2 regions of the Desulfitobacterium sp. THU1 genome follow, and region 2 is predicted to be linked to the other one. Evidence: riboswitches for the same ligand, from Rfam matches in the RefSeq annotation. Region 2 holds a riboswitch; the other holds the start of a gene.
What was found. A riboswitch is a leader RNA that binds a small molecule or an ion and turns the genes downstream of it on or off. The one in region 2 is predicted to bind cobalamin.
Positions count from the first base shown of each region.

Region 1: another riboswitch for cobalamin. It lies ahead of cbiE (precorrin-6y C5,15-methyltransferase (decarboxylating) subunit CbiE); the one in region 2 lies ahead of AAC978_RS09970 (ABC transporter substrate-binding protein).

Region 1 covers NZ_JBBWUA010000004.1:34,037-43,642, reverse strand. The annotation lists gene AAC978_RS05345 (cobyric acid synthase) at 1-236, opposite strand, end outside; gene AAC978_RS05340 (precorrin-8X methylmutase) at 308-946, opposite strand; gene AAC978_RS05335 (sirohydrochlorin chelatase) at 943-1,311, opposite strand; gene cobK (precorrin-6A reductase) at 1,301-2,101, opposite strand; gene cobJ (precorrin-3B C(17)-methyltransferase) at 2,098-2,784, opposite strand; gene AAC978_RS05320 (cobalt-precorrin 5A hydrolase) at 2,811-3,977, opposite strand; gene cobM (precorrin-4 C(11)-methyltransferase) at 3,974-4,774, opposite strand; gene cobI (precorrin-2 C(20)-methyltransferase) at 4,752-5,498, opposite strand; gene cbiE (precorrin-6y C5,15-methyltransferase (decarboxylating) subunit CbiE) at 5,586-6,812, opposite strand; cobalamin riboswitch at 6,890-7,066, opposite strand; gene cbiD (cobalt-precorrin-5B (C(1))-methyltransferase CbiD) at 7,102-8,247, opposite strand; gene AAC978_RS05295 (MarR family winged helix-turn-helix transcriptional regulator) at 8,290-8,745, opposite strand; gene cls (cardiolipin synthase) at 8,905-9,606, shown strand, end outside.
Region 2 covers NZ_JBBWUA010000010.1:40,776-50,381, forward strand. The annotation lists gene AAC978_RS09960 (ABC transporter ATP-binding protein) at 1-672, opposite strand, end outside; gene AAC978_RS09965 (FecCD family ABC transporter permease) at 674-1,714, opposite strand; gene AAC978_RS09970 (ABC transporter substrate-binding protein) at 1,819-2,784, opposite strand; cobalamin riboswitch at 2,936-3,078, opposite strand; gene AAC978_RS09975 (phasin family protein) at 3,271-3,570, shown strand; gene AAC978_RS09980 (ABC1 kinase family protein) at 3,610-5,286, shown strand; gene AAC978_RS09985 (GNAT family N-acetyltransferase) at 5,374-6,462, shown strand; gene AAC978_RS09990 (DNA-3-methyladenine glycosylase family protein) at 6,464-7,057, shown strand; gene AAC978_RS09995 (DUF2922 domain-containing protein) at 7,250-7,483, opposite strand; gene AAC978_RS10000 (DUF1659 domain-containing protein) at 7,518-7,742, opposite strand; gene AAC978_RS10005 (DUF3102 domain-containing protein) at 7,966-8,850, shown strand; gene AAC978_RS10015 (hypothetical protein) at 9,070-9,300, opposite strand; gene AAC978_RS10020 (DUF6954 family protein) at 9,458-9,606, shown strand, end outside.

The DNA.
Region 1 (9,606 bases), on a different contig from region 2:
TGTGCCTGGACAACCTGGGCTCTGCCCATCTCTCCCCCTGATCGCGTAATAAAGGAGTTTAAGGCCATATTTTGCGCCTTAAAGGGAGCTACCTGATACCCTTCTTGATAGAAAATCCGACAAAAGGCAGCTGCCAAGACACTTTTTCCTACATTAGATGATGTCCCCTGAATCATCAGCCTTGCAGTCTGCATACTCCCCTGCTTCGCAGTTTTGGATGTTTTATCTCCGCTCATCTTTTCACCTCCGGTTGATACTTTCATCTTGGAAGATCCTCCACTGGGTTCAGGATGATCATCTCATTGCTTTAGATTTCGCGTTTTACCGCTAAGTAAATCAATGCATTGACACAGGTTGCCGCTAAGGGACTTCCCCCGCGATTCCCTAGGATAGTAATGGAGGGGAATTCTTGATGCTCCTCCCAAAGAAGCTCCTTGGATTCCTTAGCACCCACAAAGCCCACCGGTATACCCACGATCAAAGCCGGTCGTGTCTGGAGATCTTTGGCAAGTTCCAAAACTTCCAGCAAGGCAGTGGGCGCGTTACCAATGGCCACAATGGATCCTTTTAACCGCTCTTTGTTCAAGCGCAAAGCGGCCATGGAGCGAGTAATCCCCCATTCAGCCGCCTGAGCCGCCACTTGAGGATCACTGAGAAAGCACTCTACCACGCCTCCCAGCTCGGCTAATTGTTTCTTAGCAATTCCTGCTCTGACCATTTCCACATCGGTAATGACCGTGGCCCCTCGCTTTAAGGCCTCAAGCCCTGCTTCAATGGCCTGGGGATGAATACGGATAGCTGGTTCCAAAGTAGGGTCGCCGCTGGTATGGATACAGCGCTCCACGATCTTCAGCTCCTGCTCAGTCCAATCCAGTTGTAAATACCCCTGAATGATCCGCATGCTTTCTCGTTCAATCTGATGTGGATCCGTTATAAATCCCTTCATGCCCCTAATGCCTCCCTAATTCTCAGGCTTGCTAACTGGGCAATAACATCATCAGCTCCTAGCTCATTGGTAAATACTATCTCGACCTCAGGATGTTTTTCCATAATCTCGCGAACCTCTTGGTGGACATCCACGGTAACATGCACTCCTCGAAATAAAAAGAGTGGCATAATGATAACCTTCTTGGCACCCTCTTGGATCTTTGCCAATACACCTTCTGGTAAGCTAGGGGCTTGATGGGCCATAAAGACCGGAGTTACTTCTTGTCCTAAAATATCGCTCACTTTATGAGCGACCTCTATCAATCCCTGATTCGCCTCTTTTCGACGACTCCCATGTCCCAAAAGAATCAGTTCAGTATTCAAGTATATCTTCCACCTTTCTGATAAAGTCTTCGACCGTTGTCGGCATGATTTGAGGCTTATTTTCATCGCTATTTAACTCTGGGTGAGCAGAAGCTGGCCGTTCCAAAAGAATGATGGGGATTCCCAACTTCAGACAGGCTTGGACTTTTTCCTCTATACCACCGATGGAGCCACTTTCCTTCGAGATGACGACCTCGATCTTCATTTGCTCCCAAAGGGCCTCATTGAACTTTTGGGTAAAAGGTCCCTGCATGGCAATTATCTGATAAGGTTTCAACCCCGAAGCTTCACACTGACTTAAGACCTGAGCCGTGGGGAGTACCCTGACGAATAGCTCACAATCTTGCAAAACAGGTATTGCCAACCATTGGCTAAGATTTTTGCTTCCGGTACTTAAAAAGACACGTCTGCCCAATTGGGCCGCCTTTTCGGCTGCATCTTCGAGAGTCGGCGCCGAATGAATGAGGCGGTGGCGAGGATACTCTCCCAGAGGACGTTCCCAACGAAAATAGGGGTGGTCACATTCACTGGCAATACGCTGCCCTAAGCCATGAATTGCTTGAGCATAGGGATGAGTAGCATCAATCAGGGCGTCAATCTCCTGTTCTCTCAGAATTCTCCTTAAGGAATCTTCGTCTAAAGCACCAGCGCGGGCCGTAAGACCTTGTTGCAGAGCAATTTCAGCGCCATATTCCGTTAAGGTAGAAACCAAGACCTGATGACCGCGCTTCTGGAAGGCAGAGGCTAGTTCTCTCCCATCCTCGGTCCCCGCCAAAATCAAGAGATTCATAGTACATATCCCCTCGGGGTGACCATATAAGGGCCAACGACACGAGTATTCGAATTACCAATAATGACCGCAGTCAACATATCGATAGGTGACTGAGTAAAGTCCTCTAGAGTCGTAATGATCACTTGGGATTCTCCCCGCAAGGCTTCACGGACAATCCCTACGGGAGTTGCGGGAGAACGATATTCCAGCACCGCTTTACGAACCCATTCTATCTGATCCTGACGACCCTTGCTTTTAGGATTATAGATAGCCATGACGAAATCTCCCTCCGCTGCCAGCATAACGCGCTTCTGGATAACTTCCCATGGGGTAAGCAAGTCGCTGAGACTAATTACGGCAAAATCATGCATTAATGGTGCACCCAACAAAGATGCTGCCGCATTGGCTGCACTGACTCCTGGAATAATCTCTAAAGGCATATCCAAGGCGCCTTTTTCTTCTAGACATTCAATCAAAATCCCTGCCATACCATAGACACCAGCATCTCCGCTACTGACTAAAGCAATTCGCTGACCCTCTAAGGCGATCTCAACAACTTCACGGCAGCGGTCAATCTCCTGCCGCATTCCTGTGGCGACTAACTTCTTCCCGGCAACCCAAGGTCGAACCAAATCAATATAGGTTTTATACCCTGCGACCACATCCACTTCACTCCAGAGATCCCGAGCACGTTTTGTCATATGCTCTTCATCTCCTGGGCCAATCCCTACAACAAAAATCTTTCCTTGCTGATGGCCACCGTGACCCCGTTCAGCTTCTGCTTGGGAAGAATCAATTCCCCCTCTTTCGTTCCCAGTAAACTTGCTGCTTCGCATACCCCATCCACTCCAATCATCTCTTTGACATAGTCTGAAGAACTTAACCTCAGTTTTTCATTTAACTCTTGTATCTGCTGTGCAGAAAATGTTCTAAAAGGCACTCCAAGGTTATGTGCTGTCTCGATTAGCCCAGCCTCCTCAGATTTTAAGTCGATGCTAAATATCCCAAAAATGCTCAATGGAGAAATCCCTAGCTGCCGAATACTTTGAGCGATGGCTTCGCTAATCCGGTCCACACTTACTCCCTTGCGACACCCGACCCCGACACTGTAAAACCGAGGAATTAACCTTACAGGACGTCTATCGTTGGGGATTTCATTAATCTGATTGTTCATATTGTTGCTATACTTGATACCGCTCATATCATTGAAATCGTTTTGTTCATTCTTGTCTTTATATTGTTGGTTATCTTGTGGCGTAATCCACAGATGTGCTTGTTCCTTTTTCTCATCCTCCAAAAAGCAGTAGGCTATGTCTTGCCGAAGTGGATGTCCCTTAGGAAGACAATCCGTCCATACCCCCAGACGACCTTCCTCTAGCAAGATTCGATTGACATATTTTAGCCCTGCCAAAGGTTCTATTGCCCAGCCAAACTGCCGGGCATACTCATCAGGTGCTATTAGCCCCTGCACATCAGTGGCTGTCGTTACCACCGGATGAGCATCCAGCCACTGAGCAACGGTTTTTGTCCAGGCATTAGCTCCCCCTAAATGGCCGGACAAGAGAGAGATGACAAACTTCCCCTTTTCATCCAGCACTATGACTGCCGGGTCCCGATCTTTGCCCGCAAGATAGGGAGCGATTTGCCGAACCACAATCCCTGTAGCCATAATGAAGATTAAGAGCGAGCTGCTCTGCCATATCCCTGACATTACTTCTTTTAATTGCTTATAGTAGTGGAGGTGCACTGTGTGCTTTTCATCAATATACTGACCTTTGAGGCGCCAGTTAAGCCATAACTCCAGCTTCAGTGGTTCCTCGTCGGACCATCTCTCGATTACCTTGTGCGCCGTTTTGAGTCCTTGACTAGTGAGCACGACGAGGGCAGCCTTCATACCGAACTTCCTTTTCGATATTCATGAGTAAATTCAGGGTCATAGAGCTTCGAACGCGCTCCTTTATCTCTAAGAAAATCGCCCACTAAGATTTGAGCATGCTTACGAATTCCAGCCTCTTTGACTCGCTGTTCAATCGTTGCCAGCGTCCCCTCCAGAATCTGTTCATCAGGCCAACTGGCTCGATAGACAATGGCGACTGGCGTATCTGGGGGATAACTCTGGCCAAGAGATTCTACCACTTCGCCAATCTCCTGCACACTGAGAAAAATAGCCATACTGGCTTGATGCTGAGCCAACAAAGCAAGATCTTCCTTCTCTGGTACAGGGGTTCTTCCGGCCAAACGCGTAAGGATTAAGGTTTGACTGACTTCGGGTAAGGTAAACTCTTTCTTGATCGCAGCCGCGGCAGCGAACACAGAACTTACGCCTGGGACTACTCCATAAGTAATTGTCAAAGCGTCCAACTGCTGCATCTGCTCTTGAATTGCACCGTAAACACTGGGATCCCCTGTGTGCAAACGCACGACCTTCTCGCCTTTGCTTACTCCTTCCACCATAATGGCGATGGTTTCTTCCAAGGTCAAACCAGCGCTATCGAAAAGAGTAATCCCTTCTCGGCAATGCTTGAGGATTTCCGGATTGACTAATGACCCCGCATAGATGACCCGATCGGCTTCTTCAAGAGCCTTTTTGCCTTTCAAGGTGATCAAATCAGGATCTCCAGGGCCTGCTCCTACGAAAAGCACCTGACCCAAGTTAGCTTTCACCTGATCATTCAAAATCTTCACTCCCATCCCTCTTGCATAGCACAAGGCTCAAATAATCCACCTTCTCCATCTCTTCCTCAGGCCGAAGCAGACGGATCTCTTCTCCGGTCTGACCGACACGTGTAGCTAAAACTGCTTGTGATCCTGTCTTCTGAATATGATTGAGTACAGCCGGTAAATTTCGCGATACCTTCATCAACACAAGATTAGGGTAATGCTCATACGCATCTAATCCCTCAATACCCGGCAAAACCACTAAGGGCTCGTCGCCAATGGCTAAGGGCAAGTTCACCCGGGCTGCTGCTGCTGACATAGCTGTGATGCCAGGGATAGTCTCAATCTGATCAGGTTCAAGCTGATTTTTAAGAATCGTCAGCAGGTAACTGTAGGTACTATATAAAGAAGGATCCCCTAAAGTAAGAAAAGCGACCGAATGCCCCAAATCAAGCTCAGCCCTAATCAGTCCTGCTGCCTTTTGCCAAGCCGCCTGAAGTATTTCTTCGTTCGAAGTCATAGGCATCTCTAATTCCATAATGCTCACCCCGGAAGGGCAGTGGGATTGCGCAATTTCCCATGCAACACTTTCCCTCTCCATCTTTGACTTGGGTATAGCTATGACTTCAATCTCTCGCAGGATTTCCACTGCCCGTAGGGTGATTAGGTTTGGATCCCCTGGGCCAACTCCCACCCCATACAATTTCGCTTTTCTTGTGCTCTGAGGAATTGTTTGTTCATTTTGTTCTTGCTGCACTTTGTTCCTCCTCCGTTCTATTCCTTCGACTTACAACAGCCGCTTGCTTACGTCCATGATGGCCACTTTTAAGTACCAATTTCACAACTAGCTAGTTTTCTTCCGCCCTGAAATAACAAACACCGGATTATGTGCTTGGGCAAGGTGAATATCTTTAATCCCCTTCCAGCGCACAGCTTGGATAGATACTACATCAATATCTTCATAAGCTAAACTTTTCAGGGCTTCCATCCCGTGAGTCAAGGTCTCCAAGGTTATGGCAGTCAGTACAACTCTTCCCCCTGGCACAAGGGGAGCTTCCTGTAATATTCCTCGGATTTGCCCATGACTCCCGCCAATAATACATATATCCATTGGGGGGATGTCCCGCAAGGCGGCCGGAGCTGTCCCCCGAATCAGTCTCAGATTTTTAACACTAAACTTCTCTTGATTTTGGAGAATAAGTTCTTGTGCCTCTGGGTTTTCTTCGATGGCGTAGACACACCCACGATGGGCTAAAAGGGCCGCTTCGATACTGATACTTCCTGTCCCTGCCCCTACATCGAGGATCCTTGCCGAAGCCGTGATCTCAGCCTTAGCCAAAACCTGAACCCGAATTTCACTCTTAGTCATAGGAACATTCCCTCTAATAAACACCTCATCCTTTATACCAAAACCTATTGGTACAATAGGAAAAGATGTGGCCTTGGTGATCTTAGACTCTTCTGAGTAGAGAATCATCACTGCATTCGCAAAATCTCCTGCTGAGTTCATGAGCTCTTGAGCATTTGTATTCAACCACTTTTCCTCGGGATAAGACAGTGTATTTCCCACAGAAATACGCGGGTTAAATCCATACCTTTGATAGTAACGAGCCACCGCTTGTGGGGTGTTCTCGCCACCGGTCAATATACCAATGGTTCGCTTAATATTCAGAGGCAATAAATCCAGCGAACGTCCATGGACACTGAGAAGCTCTGCCTCTTGCCAAGGAATCCCAGCACGAGCAAAAGCGAATTGAATAGAGCTGATCCCGGGTAAGACCTGAATATCCTCTTTAGGGAATTCTCTCTTTAATAGGGGAAGGAGGCTATAATAACCCGGATCTCCAGAGACCAACACTCCCGCCTGCTTCCCTTGCTCTATCGACCTTTGCAGTGTTTCTAGAGTACCTGATAAATCACCACTGACTTGGTAAGTATCTCCTTCAAAATCAGGAAATAGTTTGAGCGCACGAGAGCCACCTAGTAAAACATCGCATTGCTTCACACTATCTTGGATTGCAGGAGCAACCCATTCTGGCGTTCCCGGACCAATTCCCACGATTCGGATCATCCGCTTATCTTCCCTTCCACTAAAAAAATAAAAAGAGCCCTGAGCGGCTCTTTCACAACACCCATCGCTCGTAGGTGTGAATATTACAATTCAAGGCAGGTCTCCTGGCTTCCAGTCATCACGCCTCTTCCCTTCCCAGAACTATCTAGTGGGTTATTGAGAGGCACTCATGGCTCACAGTGGCGGGACCGCGTCGGACTCTCACCGACTTCCCTTTTCATCCTCAAAGAGGAACCTTGAACTTTTATTTAATTCTGGCTGTTTTATTTATTTCTTATCCTTGAATTCTCTATTTTTCCCTTAAATCCTGCTTTGCTTCCGGCCAATACCAAAATTCCTTGATAATATCGTGAGCTCGAGCATCCCAAGCAATGATTTCCCCATTAAGTAAGGTGAATGCTGTACCCACCTGCAAATCTCCACGAACATGCTCCTGGGCACGCTCACTTGCCCGCTGAGTTAAATGAAAGAGCAAATCTTCCCATCCCTGGGCCAAGACTTCTTCAGCAGCTCCTTCTACTGTAGGGAACTCAGCGAGCTTTTGCAATAACTCTTGAGGAACACCGGCCAGTGCCGCATGAGCCACTAGAATCTCCATGCGAGCATCGGCCACATGGGTATGAGTATGGAATATTCCACCAGCTACTTTAATGAGCTTTCCGATATGGCCTAAAAGAACCACTTTCTCAAATTTGCGATAAGCAGCTTCTTCCAATAAAAAACCAACAAAGTTGCTCATCTGAATAATAGCTTCCTCAGGTACTCTTAGTTGCCCGGTGGCCACCTTAAACCCATAGTTGCCTGGGGTCAAAATTATGGCTTTATGTCCATAGGCTATCGCTTGATCCAACTCCGGCAAGATCGAATTCTTAAACGCTTCTTCTGACATCGGGCGAACAATGCCTGTAGTTCCTAAAATAGATATTCCCCCGATGATTCCTAAACGGGGATTGAGAGTCTTCAGGGCAACTTTCTCTCCCTCTGGCACTTCAATCACAACTTGAACTTCTTCCCGAGGAAAAACCTCCCGTACAGCAGCTTCGATCATTTGTTGAGGTACCGGATTGATGGCAGGTTCTCCTTGGGGAACTTGAAGTCCCTTTTTAGTGACGACACCTATCCCTTGACCACCGCAGATATGAACTTCTCCTTGCTCGGAAAGGATTCTCACCTTGGCTTGTATTTCTAGACCATGGGTGATATCCGGATCATCTCCCGCATCCTTAATTATACCAACCCTTGCCCAATCATTTTCCTTTGCTTTACTGTAAATCGGTAGGGAGAGCTGTTCTCCTCGGGGCAGAGTAATCTCAATCAATGCACCCGAATCTTTCCCCCGGAGCCATAGACATGCGGCTTTAGCTGCTCCGGCTGCACAGGTGCCTGTGGTATATCCCGTTTTCCAAGAATGCCTTTCTTTCTTCTCTTTCCTCATATCTGCCGTCCTAACTTTCTTGGTATTAGCCTACAATTTAAGTTACTCTTTCGGGTCATATTCATACATTTCTTTAATAAACAACCGCACTTTATTCATGCATTCAGTAAAGCGTTGATATTCCTGTTCACCCTTGATTTCCAGAAATGCACCGCAGCGATGTTCGAGGGCTTTTTCAATCTGAAGAATGGTCTCTTCCCCATGCTTGGTAAGGGCTAGTTTTACATAACGCTCATCTTCCGGATCTCGTACACGCCTTAAGAAGCCTGCTGATTCTAATTTCTTACACATTGATGATGCATTACCACTGGAAAGGCCGATGATACTTCCTAAAGTGCCTACGGTGTGGGGACCGCCTTCCTTAATCTCAACTAAAATACGAGTTTGCATCAAAGTTAAATCAAATTTTTCGACGATCGGGCGGAAAGCATTGGCCATACTCTCATTGATCGTCCTTAAAAAGTCCCAAATCTCATTCTCAAACACCATACTTCTCATCGATACTGCCTCCAACACCAAGTAAATAGCTTCTTTACGCCATATATGTTATAGTTTATACTTGATTTAGTCAATAGACCTTCAAAGGGATCTTACTGGGATTACATGCTAAAGTGTCTAAATTATCATATACTAATGTAAAGAGGGAGGGAGATAAGAATGAAAAACTTACCCATGTTTTATCGAGTAGTATTCATCGCCTTGCTTCTTCTTCTCCAGATCTTTGCCTTAGTTATGATCATCTGGAGATTTAGTAACTTCTTTATCTATTTTTACATATTCAGTTTTTTGCTGAGCATTGTTGCTTTACTTTATATCATGAACCTCAAGACTGATCCTGCTTATAAAATTGCTTGGGTTATCGCAATACTCTTATTTCCCATCTTTGGGGGCCTCTTCTACCTCATGTTTGGCCGCACGAAGTTAAGCAAGCGGAAAAGACGAAAGATGCAAAGCGTTAACGATAAGATGATACAACTTCTGGTTCAAAAGGAAGAAACCATCCAAAAGCTTACAGCCCAAGATTTACGAGCAGCCAATCTTGCTCGCTATATTGAAAAGTACTCCTATTGTCCTGTCTACCAAAACACTCATACGGAATATCTTCCAATTGGCGAAAAAATGTATGAGCGACTTTTAATAGAATTGAAAAAAGCTGAGAGGTTCATTTTCTTAGAATACTTTATCATTGGCGAAGGCCTTTTATGGGATTCTGTACTGGCTATCCTTGAAGAAAAAGTTAAGGAAGGAGTAGATGTACGGGTTCTTTATGATGATGTAGGCAGTCTCTTCAAGTTGCCTTTTGGTTATGAAAAGGAGCTGGAAGCGAAAGGGATAAAATGCCGCGTCTTCAATCGCCTC
Region 2 (9,606 bases):
TTTGTTACCCCATGTCACGATTTTCCCTTGATCAAGGAGAAGGACATGATCACAATACTGCCCAGCGATATTGAGATCATGCAATACCATGATAATAGAAATCCCCAGCTCGTCATGCCATTGACGTACATGATCCATGACTAAGAGCTGGTGTCCGATATCTAGATAAGTGGTGGGTTCGTCTAAAATGAGAACTTGAGGCTCTTGCGCCATAGCTCTGGCTAAAGAAACGAGTTGTCGTTGTCCGCCGCTTAGGGTGTTAATCTTTTGAGCACGCTTTGGCCAGAGATTTAATTTCTTCAAGATGTTTTCAACCACAGCTTTATCGTGTGGTCCCAAGTCGGAAAAAGGCTTTAACCAAGGATAGCGTCCCATGGAAACCACTTGCTCGACAGTAAAGGGCAGGGCTGGGGTGCCGTCTTGTTCTAAGACTGCGATCTGAAGGGCCAATTCCTTAGCTGAGTATGCGGAGAGGGGGCGCCCATTGAAAAGAATACCTCCAGAGGTTGGAGGTAGTATACCACTGATGGTGCTGATCAAGGTTGATTTACCACTACCATTAGGGCCGATAATACCGAACATATCCCCTTGACCTATGGTAAGTGAGAGATCCTGCAATACAGCATGTGCCCCATAGTGTTGATTAAGGTCTTGAATCTCAAACAAATTCATCTTAACTCCTCCTTAAACCGCTTTTTAACAAGTAGGCGAAAAAGGGAGCGCCGACAAAGGCGGTAATCACTCCAATGGGGATCTCTTGAGATTGAAGAAGGGTGCGGGCAATCGTATCAGACCATAAGAGAAAAATAGCCCCCGCAAGGGTAGACACAGGCAAGAGAATTCGGTGGTCCGGTCCCACAAGGAGACGCATGAGATGAGGGATAATTAGTCCAACGAAGCCGATAATTCCGACCATAGATACAGCCGCGGTGGCTAACAAAGATCCCACCACAAGGATTGCTAATTTTTTTCGTTCGACATTAATCCCCAGATGGGTAGCGGCCCGCTCGCCTAAAGCGATTACATTGAACTCTCTTTTCTGGAAGTGTAGATATGTCAGTCCAAAAAGCAGATAGGGGAGAAGGATGAGGACATCCTGCCAAGTGCTACTGGCCAAGCTTCCCATCATCCAAAAGATAATTTCTTGCATCTGCTGACCGGAAACTGCGATTAAGAAGGAGAGGAATGCTCCTAGTAAAGCCTGCACGACTACTCCGGCCAGAATTAGGGTTTCGCGTTCGAATTGACCATTTTGCCTGGACAAGGAGAAGACAATGGCCAAGGAGATCAGACCACCGGTAAAAGCGAAGAGAGGTAAGACCGATTGACCGAGGACTGAGGAGTCGCGAATAAAGAGAATAGCTGAGGCTGCGCCAAGGGCGGCCCCGGAGGATACGCCGAGGATGTAGGGATCAGCTAGGGGATTTCTCAAAATGCCTTGAAATGCAACTCCTGAGGTTGCTAACACGGCACCCACGATTAAGGCTAAAAACACACGGGGGAGGCGTAAATTCCAAACGATAGATTCTTGAGCCACAGACCAGCTGGGATCAAGATTAATCAAGGGCAACTGATTCGCAATTATTTTGAAGGTCACAGGCAAGGGAAGAGAAACCGATCCCATCATGACAGAAAAAACAATGGAGAGTAAAAGGAGTAATGTTAAGCCCAATGTCCAAGTCAGAGCTTTGGGGGACTTGTTTTTTAAGTTCAAGCCTTGTCATCCTCCTTTTTATGGTAAAGCTCATTTCGGAAGTATCAAGGATATTTAAGAGTGTTTATAATCATACAGGGCATTGATAAGGGTTCTTCGCGTCTTTAGAAGAGTTCAGGATAGAGAGTTTGGGCGATGCTGGCCAAGCCATCAATGATTCTCGGTCCAGGTCGAGTGACCATATCACTATCCAGAGTAAAGACCTTGGCATTTTTTATCGCATCGATGGATTGCCAAGCCGGACGTGCTAAGATGGTGTCTTTCACATTGTCCATATAATAAGAATAGGTCTCAAGAATGACTTGAGGATTTTTGGCAATGATTTGCTCCTCGCTATATTGTGCCCAATCCTTCACATCATGGGCAATATTGATGCCACCGGCTTTAACAATTAATTCATTGAGGAAGGTCCCTTCACCGGCGGTAAACAGTCCGGGGTCCACCTCAATCCATACATTAACTCGTTCCGAATCTTTGAGGGAGCTTATTTTATCGGCAATGTTCTGTTCCTTATCTTTCATCTCTTGAATTATTTTTATTGCCTGCTCCTGAGTATTTGTCAGATAACCCAGCTTCTCAATGGCTTGGTAAGTTGCGGCGATGCTTTGAGGGTTAAGCTGAACCACTGGAAGGTTCATATTGCGAATGGCTGAAACGAGTTTCTCATCATGCATTCCCATAACCACTAAATCAGGGTTAAGCTGGAGGATCTGTTCCATGTTCGGATTCAAACTATCTACAAAAACAAACTCAACTTTATCTTGAATTCCTACGGGATAAGTATCATAGGCGGTTACAGCCGCGAGCTTGCTTTCAAGACCCAAAGCGCACAGGATTTCTGTTGATGCAGGAGCTAACGAGACAATGCGCTGGGGCTCTGTGGTAAGAGTTGATTCCGCAGCGGAATCGTCTGTATATTTCAAGGGATAGCTTGTTTGTTGTGCCATCTCTTGCCCAGCTGTAGATTGCGGGGTCGGGGGAGTTTTAGCATCGCTCTGACAGCCGCTGATTATAAGAAAAGAAATAGAGAGGGCAATGAAGGCGAAGAGAGACAGAGCTTTTTTATGCATAGATGTGTACTCCTTTGATTTGTTCAACTTATAGTGGTTCAACCCCCTTGGGCCATGGCAGGATAGGAAAAATAAAAAACCTTTCACCATCAGGATAAAAGGTTTTGCTGCAGATCGATTATTACCGCTGCGCCTAATCCCTGCCTCGAGGATGGTCGCTCATGATTAGGCAGGTTCCTGACTTTAGAATGATGCTTCACTCTATTCACAGTGGCGGGACCGTGCCGGAATTAAACCAGCTTCCCTTTTAACTCTTCCCCTAAGGGATAGAGAACCTAATCGCTAGAATTATGTAGTTAAGCCAATTATAAAGCATTCGGCAATTAAAACCAAGATAATCTTAAGTTAAGCACAGCTTTATATGAATAGCTTTATATGAATACCTTTTCATGAATACCTCTATTAGTAATTCTACGAATCTTTTGTGGTCATCTTGAGAATACTAAGCTATAGTTTTCACTCGGCATCGTCAGGAGGTAGTAAAAGATGAAGGAATTGTTAAAGAAAGGTCTGGCTCTAGGTTTAGGATTTGCTGTCGTAAGCAAAGAACAAATCGAGAAGACGATTGATGAGTTGGTAAAGAAAGGTGAGTTATCGGCTAATGAATCCAAGGAACTAGTCAACGAGCTTATCGAAAAGGGCAAAGAACAGCAAAGTGAAGTTAATACGAAGCTCAAAGAGCAGGTTCAGCAGATTTTGAGCGAGCTTAATCTGCCCAGTAAAGCGGACATCGAGAGACTGGAAAATCGCCTCACCCAATTAGAAAAGGAACCAACACAGGAGTAAATTATTAATTAATTATACCGGATGGCTAGAGGAACCGAGATGATTAGTAGAAGAATTCGTCATGCTCATCGTTATCGTGAAGTCGCAACAATCCTTGCTCGCAATGGTTTTGGCCTCATCCTTGAAGAGATGGGGCTTATTAATTTAATTTCATTTTCCAGGAGAATTTTGCATAAGGAAGAAGAAGTGGATTCCAGAACCCTTGGTCAACGTCTGCGCAATGCACTTGAAGAGTTGGGCCCTACCTATATTAAAATCGGCCAAATTGCCAGCACAAGGCCTGATTTGATACCAGAATATCTCATCAGGGAACTGGAAAAACTGCAAGACCAAGTTCCGCCCTTTTCTTTCGTTGAGGTAACGCAAATTATCCGCGAGGAATTGGGAGGGGCTCCTCAGGAGATTTTTCGACATTTCGAGGAGAGACCGCTGGCTGCGGCCTCCATCGGCCAGGTTCACTATGCTGTGCTTAAAACGGGGGAGAAGGTGGCAGTGAAAGTCCAACGCCCCTTGATCAACGATACCATCGAGACTGATCTGGAGATTCTCTCGGATCTGGCGGCCTTAGCAGAAAGACGAATGGACTGGGCAGCCTTTTACCATGTGCGCGATATGGTCGAAGAGTTTGCCGCCTCGTTGCGTAATGAATTGGATTATGAAATTGAAGGTAGTAACGCAGAACGAATCAGCAGACAATTCGTTGAGGATTCGTCGATTTATATCCCTAGAGTTCATAAAGAATATTCTAGCAAGAGAGTATTAACCCTTGAATATATTCAAGGCGTAAAGCTCAGTCAATTTCAAGACCTAGCTGAACTTGGTTATGATCGTAAGGTTCTCGCCGAGAATCTGATCAAAGCCATGTTTAAGCAAATCCTTATTGAAGGCTTTTTTCACGGGGATCCTCATCCGGGGAATATCTTTGTTCTACCAGGGCAAGTGATTGCCTTAATCGACTTCGGTATGATTGGCAGACTTTCCCCCGATATGAAGGATCATTTTGCATCTCTTGTTATCGGTATGATGCGACGCAAGACCGAGGACATGATCGAAGCTGTATTTGCTATGGGGATTGTGCCTGAGGATATCGATCGTAAAATTCTGTTTCGGGATGTGGATCTCTTACGGGAAAAATATTTGGATGTACCCTTGAGCGAGGTACATCTCGGTACTGCCGTCAATGATCTATTTAAAGTGGCCTTCAAGCATCGGATTATTATCCCCACTGATCTGGTGTTACTGGGTAAATCCCTGCTGAGCCTTGAAGGAATCGTCGAGCAGTTGGATCCCGAGATCAGCATTATCGATATTGCTGAGCCTTTCGGTGAGCAGCTATTCTTCGAACGCTTAAATCCCCGTTTTATTGCCGAAAAGAGCTATAGACATGTCAAAGAGTACTTAGAATTGATGCTGGATCTCCCAAAACAAGCCAGGGGAATTTTCAATAGTATCCAACGGGGTAAGATCCGGGTGGAGATTTACCTGCCTGAGTTAGCTACTTTTATCCGCAAGCTAGACCGCATAAGCAATCAGCTTTCTTTCAGCATCCTCTTATTGTCCTTTAGCATTATGATGACCGGTTTGATTATCGCCTCAGCTCTGGGCAATGAGCCCCTAGTCTTCTGGAGAATTTCGGCCATCGAGGCCGGCTTTATTGTGACTGGGCTAATGTTCCTTTTACTTCTTGTGTCAATTCTACGTTCAGGGAGATTTTGAACATACAGAAGTGACAAAAAAGATCAGGCAAGTTACAATTGAAGCAATACCCTTGAGGTTAAGACGACTTAAAGGAGCAACAAGCTAATGATTAAAGGGATAATCTTTGATTTAGACGGAACTCTTGTGGATTCGCTGGTGGATCTTGCTGATTCGATGAATAGAGTTCTCAAGAATAAGAACTACCCTACCCATTCCTTGGCAGAATACCAATACTTCATCGGCAATGGGATTCGCAATCTGGTCCGCGAGGCTTTGCCAGAGGCTGCGCAAGATGAGGTGGTAATTACTCAGTGTTTTGAAGCCATGATGGAGGATTATACCCAGCACTGTTTAGATAAAACAAGGCCATATCCGGGAATTATTGAACTTTTGGAGCAGGTCAATCATAAAGAAATAAAATGCGCGGTCCTTTCTAATAAAGTAGATGATTTAACGAAAAAGATTGTCCGTGAACTCTTTCCGAAGCAAAGGTTCGAGGAGGTCATCGGGACGAGATTTGACATACCAAGAAAGCCTAATCCGGAGGGTGCCCTCTTGATCAGTGATAGCTTGCAAATCCCGACTTCGGAGCTATTATTCGTGGGGGATACCGGGGTGGACATGAAAGTTGCCCAGAATGCCCAGATTCGCTCTGTGGGTGTAACCTGGGGTTATCGAACCAGAGAAGAATTGGTGGAACATGGCGCTCAGCACCTTATCAGCGACCCCAGTGAACTGTTACAGTTATTGAATGGAGAATATCAGATGAGAGTAGTTGAAATCAAAGGTAATGAACGAGAGGATGCCTTTCAAATTCGCAGAGAAGTCTTTGTTGAAGAACAGAGGGTTCCTTTGCAGGATGAGTTCGATGAGTATGATGAGCCGGGAGCACCTGCCCGTCATATTCTTGTAGAGTATGAAAATAAGGCAGCGGCCACAGGTAGGGTACGCTGGGTAGGAGATACAGCCAAACTGGAGCGGATATGTGTCCGTGCCTCTCTGCGAAAATACGGTTTAGGCAGTGTCGTTGTGCAAGCCCTAGAAAAAATCGCCCAAGAGGAGGGCTTCCATAAGGCCAAGATTCATGCTCAGACCCAAGCCCAAAGCTTCTATAATAAACTAGGCTATGTCCAAGTATCTGAGGAATTCATGGAAGATGGGATTCCTCACATTGTGATGGAGAGGAAATTGTAGAATGATTTTTCCATACGGCTTAAAAGAAATTGAATACTTAAAAGCTCAGGATCCGGTTCTAGGGCAAGCTATTGACCAGATCGGCATGATTGAACGGGAGGTTACCCCACAGCTCTTTGAAGCCTTGATCTCCAGTGTGGTCAGTCAGCAGATTTCTAAAAAAGCCGCTGAGACCGTATGGAACCGGCTGCAGACCCTCCTCGGAGAAGTCAATGCCGAACAGATCGACCGAACTGAGCTAGAGGCTATTCAAGGCTGTGGTATGTCCATGCGCAAGGCTGGATATATCAAAGGGATCGCTGAGGCCGCCCAGAGGGGTGAGGTGGATTTCGAGAAGCTTCCTACCCTAAGTGATGAGGAGATCATCAAATTATTGCCTGCTCTACCCGGAGTGGGAGTGTGGACAGCAGAGATGTTGCTCATTTTCTCCCTTTGTCGACCTGATGTGGTGAGTTTTAAAGACTTGGCCATTCGGCGGGGAATGATGAATTGTTATGGACTGGATGAGCTGACCAAGGAAACCTTTGAGCATTACCGTCAGAAATACTCGCCCTATGGCTCAGTGGCTTCACTTTATCTTTGGGCCTTATCTTAGTGGAATGAAGTTCCTGAACTTTATACGATATATTCTTGATCTCTTCCAACTGTCCATGACCGTATAAGAAATAAAAAGCAGCCCTCTTTGTCAGAGAGTGCTGAGTATTAACTGCCGGCCAAGTTACTTGTCCGGCAGTTTGCTTCTTTGGCATATTACATGGGAATTAGTTGCCAATACAGTCAGTTAAGCTTAGGGCGCGTCAAAAAGGTCGTTTGTTGTTGTATCTATAATTTTGACATCCCTTGTTCCTGTAAGAGCACCGCCGGACGTAAAGAAAATATCGCTACTGACAATCGTATCCATAACGGTTAGGACCTCAGCTTGGGTTAGGTCTTCCCGAGGGTTGGAAATTGTAATCGAAAATGCTTGACCGCCAACAGTGGAGAAACTTAATCGTGCCACTTTGCTTGTGGTGATAGCCATGAACTTGCCTCCCTTCTCAAGATTTTATTTCTGGTTACTCATCGGAGAGCTGGAAGTTTCTACTAAGATTTACATCGATTACTGGGTGCAACGTCAAGCTAAATAAAGCCTGTGCCACATCATAGAGAGCTTGTTCCGAGGCATCATGCCGCACATTAGTTAAGCCTTTTTGTCTAGTTATTGGGGCACCGGCGGGAGTGGTCCCGCTCTGATACACAACGACTAGAGTAGAGGCCAGGGGTGTTGAAACAACAGCCATCGCTTTCGCTCCTTCCTTTTTTAATGACAGACCGCTTCAATGAAATCCGGCATGTCCGTATATTCTATGATTTCGCATGTCCAATGGTTACGGTTTGAAAATATTAGGACCTGTCCCAGAATGGACAACGTTGTCCATTCTGGGACAGGCCTTGATGAGATTTTCACTTTAGTCAGGTTACCGCCATATGATGTGATTAAAGGACAAGAGAGGATGGGGTAACTTGAGCAATTTAAGCATAGAACGTACACCGCTGGTTATCGCAGCAGAGATAAATACAATTAAATATCAGATGGAAAAGATCTTTCTCGCTCACGCTATCGAGATTGGGCGTCGGCTGAAGGAGGCTAAGGATCTACTTCCCTATGGGGAGTGGGGTAAATGGCTCCAAGAGTCGGTGAATTATTCCCAGAAAACTGCTGATCGATTTATGCTTGTTTTTGATGCCTACGGGAGTAATCAGTTTCCTTTAACCGAAGGCAATGGCGCACAAAAACAGGCACAGACACAAGTACAGGCTCAGGGAATGCCGAATTTGACTTCCTCGCAGGCCTTGATTCTCTTGGGGCTCCCGCAACAGGATAGGGCCCAGTTCATGATCGATATGGATGTGGAAGGCATGAGCACCCGTGAGCTAAAAAAGGCGGTTGACAACTGGAAACAAACCCAAGTGGAAAAGGACCAAGCTCTTGAGGAACGGGATCAGGCACGGCTGAATAATGCGAATCTCCAGCAAGGACTGAACGAGGAAAAGGATAAAAACGCTGAGCTGGCAGGGGAACGCGATATGCTGAGGGCTGAGGTGGATCGCCTAAAGAAGGACAAACAGAAGCTTGAGCAGGATATAGAGAATAAACAGGCGGCCTATGACAAGCTTAAAGAAAGAATAGGCTACAAGAATATCGAAAAAATGAGTGTCAGCCTTACTGAAGCGTATAACAAGGCGGAAGCCAATAAAATTGCTTTCTTATACGACAGTCTGGACAGAACATTTAAGGAACTAGCCTATGAGATGACTGGGTTAGCAGCTAAGAATCCGGAGGTGCATAGTATGTATAAAGAAAAGGTGAGAGATTTTCTACTCAAGGCCATGAAAGAGAAGTGGTGAGCGAGTTGGATACCTGACGTATTAATGCTGTCTCGTGTCTGGGTAGAAATATGCTACCAGCGCCTCGTATTGATCTTGTGCCGACAGGCAGGTATCCATGAGATATCCCTTTTCTACTTTGAATCCTTTGAGCCCACGGTAATAAAACAACGTATGCTCGTGAGCAATGATAAAAATTTAAAAGAGGTGGTTCCCATAAGTGGAACCACCCCAGGTTATTTATCCTCTAGAACGACGGGTAGGGAGATTCTCGGTGAAGGTCTGCTGTTGAACGGGTGCTTGTTGAACATTTAAGAATTGAGTGCTCTGTTGAACGGCATAAGGGGGGCGAGCAAAGCTCTGAGTTGGTTGAACGTTGTAGAGTTGAGCGTGTTGGCCGTGTTGGCCGTGTTGGCCGTGTTGGCCATGATGGCAGGGATGGGGGACGCAGCATTTGTTAAAAAGATGCATTAAGATTCACTCCTCTATTCAAAATAAGATGAACTCAAAAAATCAGTTCCTTCTAGTGGCAATATATGGAAATATATCCTCTTGGAAAGTTGACCACCGTGATTATTTTGGATAGGATAGTAGAAACCCTGTAAAACTCAAACCAAGGAGTGAGATGATGAAGAAAGTATTTTGGTATCTGATTGCTTTTTTACTAGGAATATTGCCTGGATTCTTTATTGTTTTTAACTCAGTCTTTTCCGACCCCAGCGGCAACATCTCGGAGCGACTCGTTACCTATCTGTTGGTGATTGTGTCCTTTGGAGT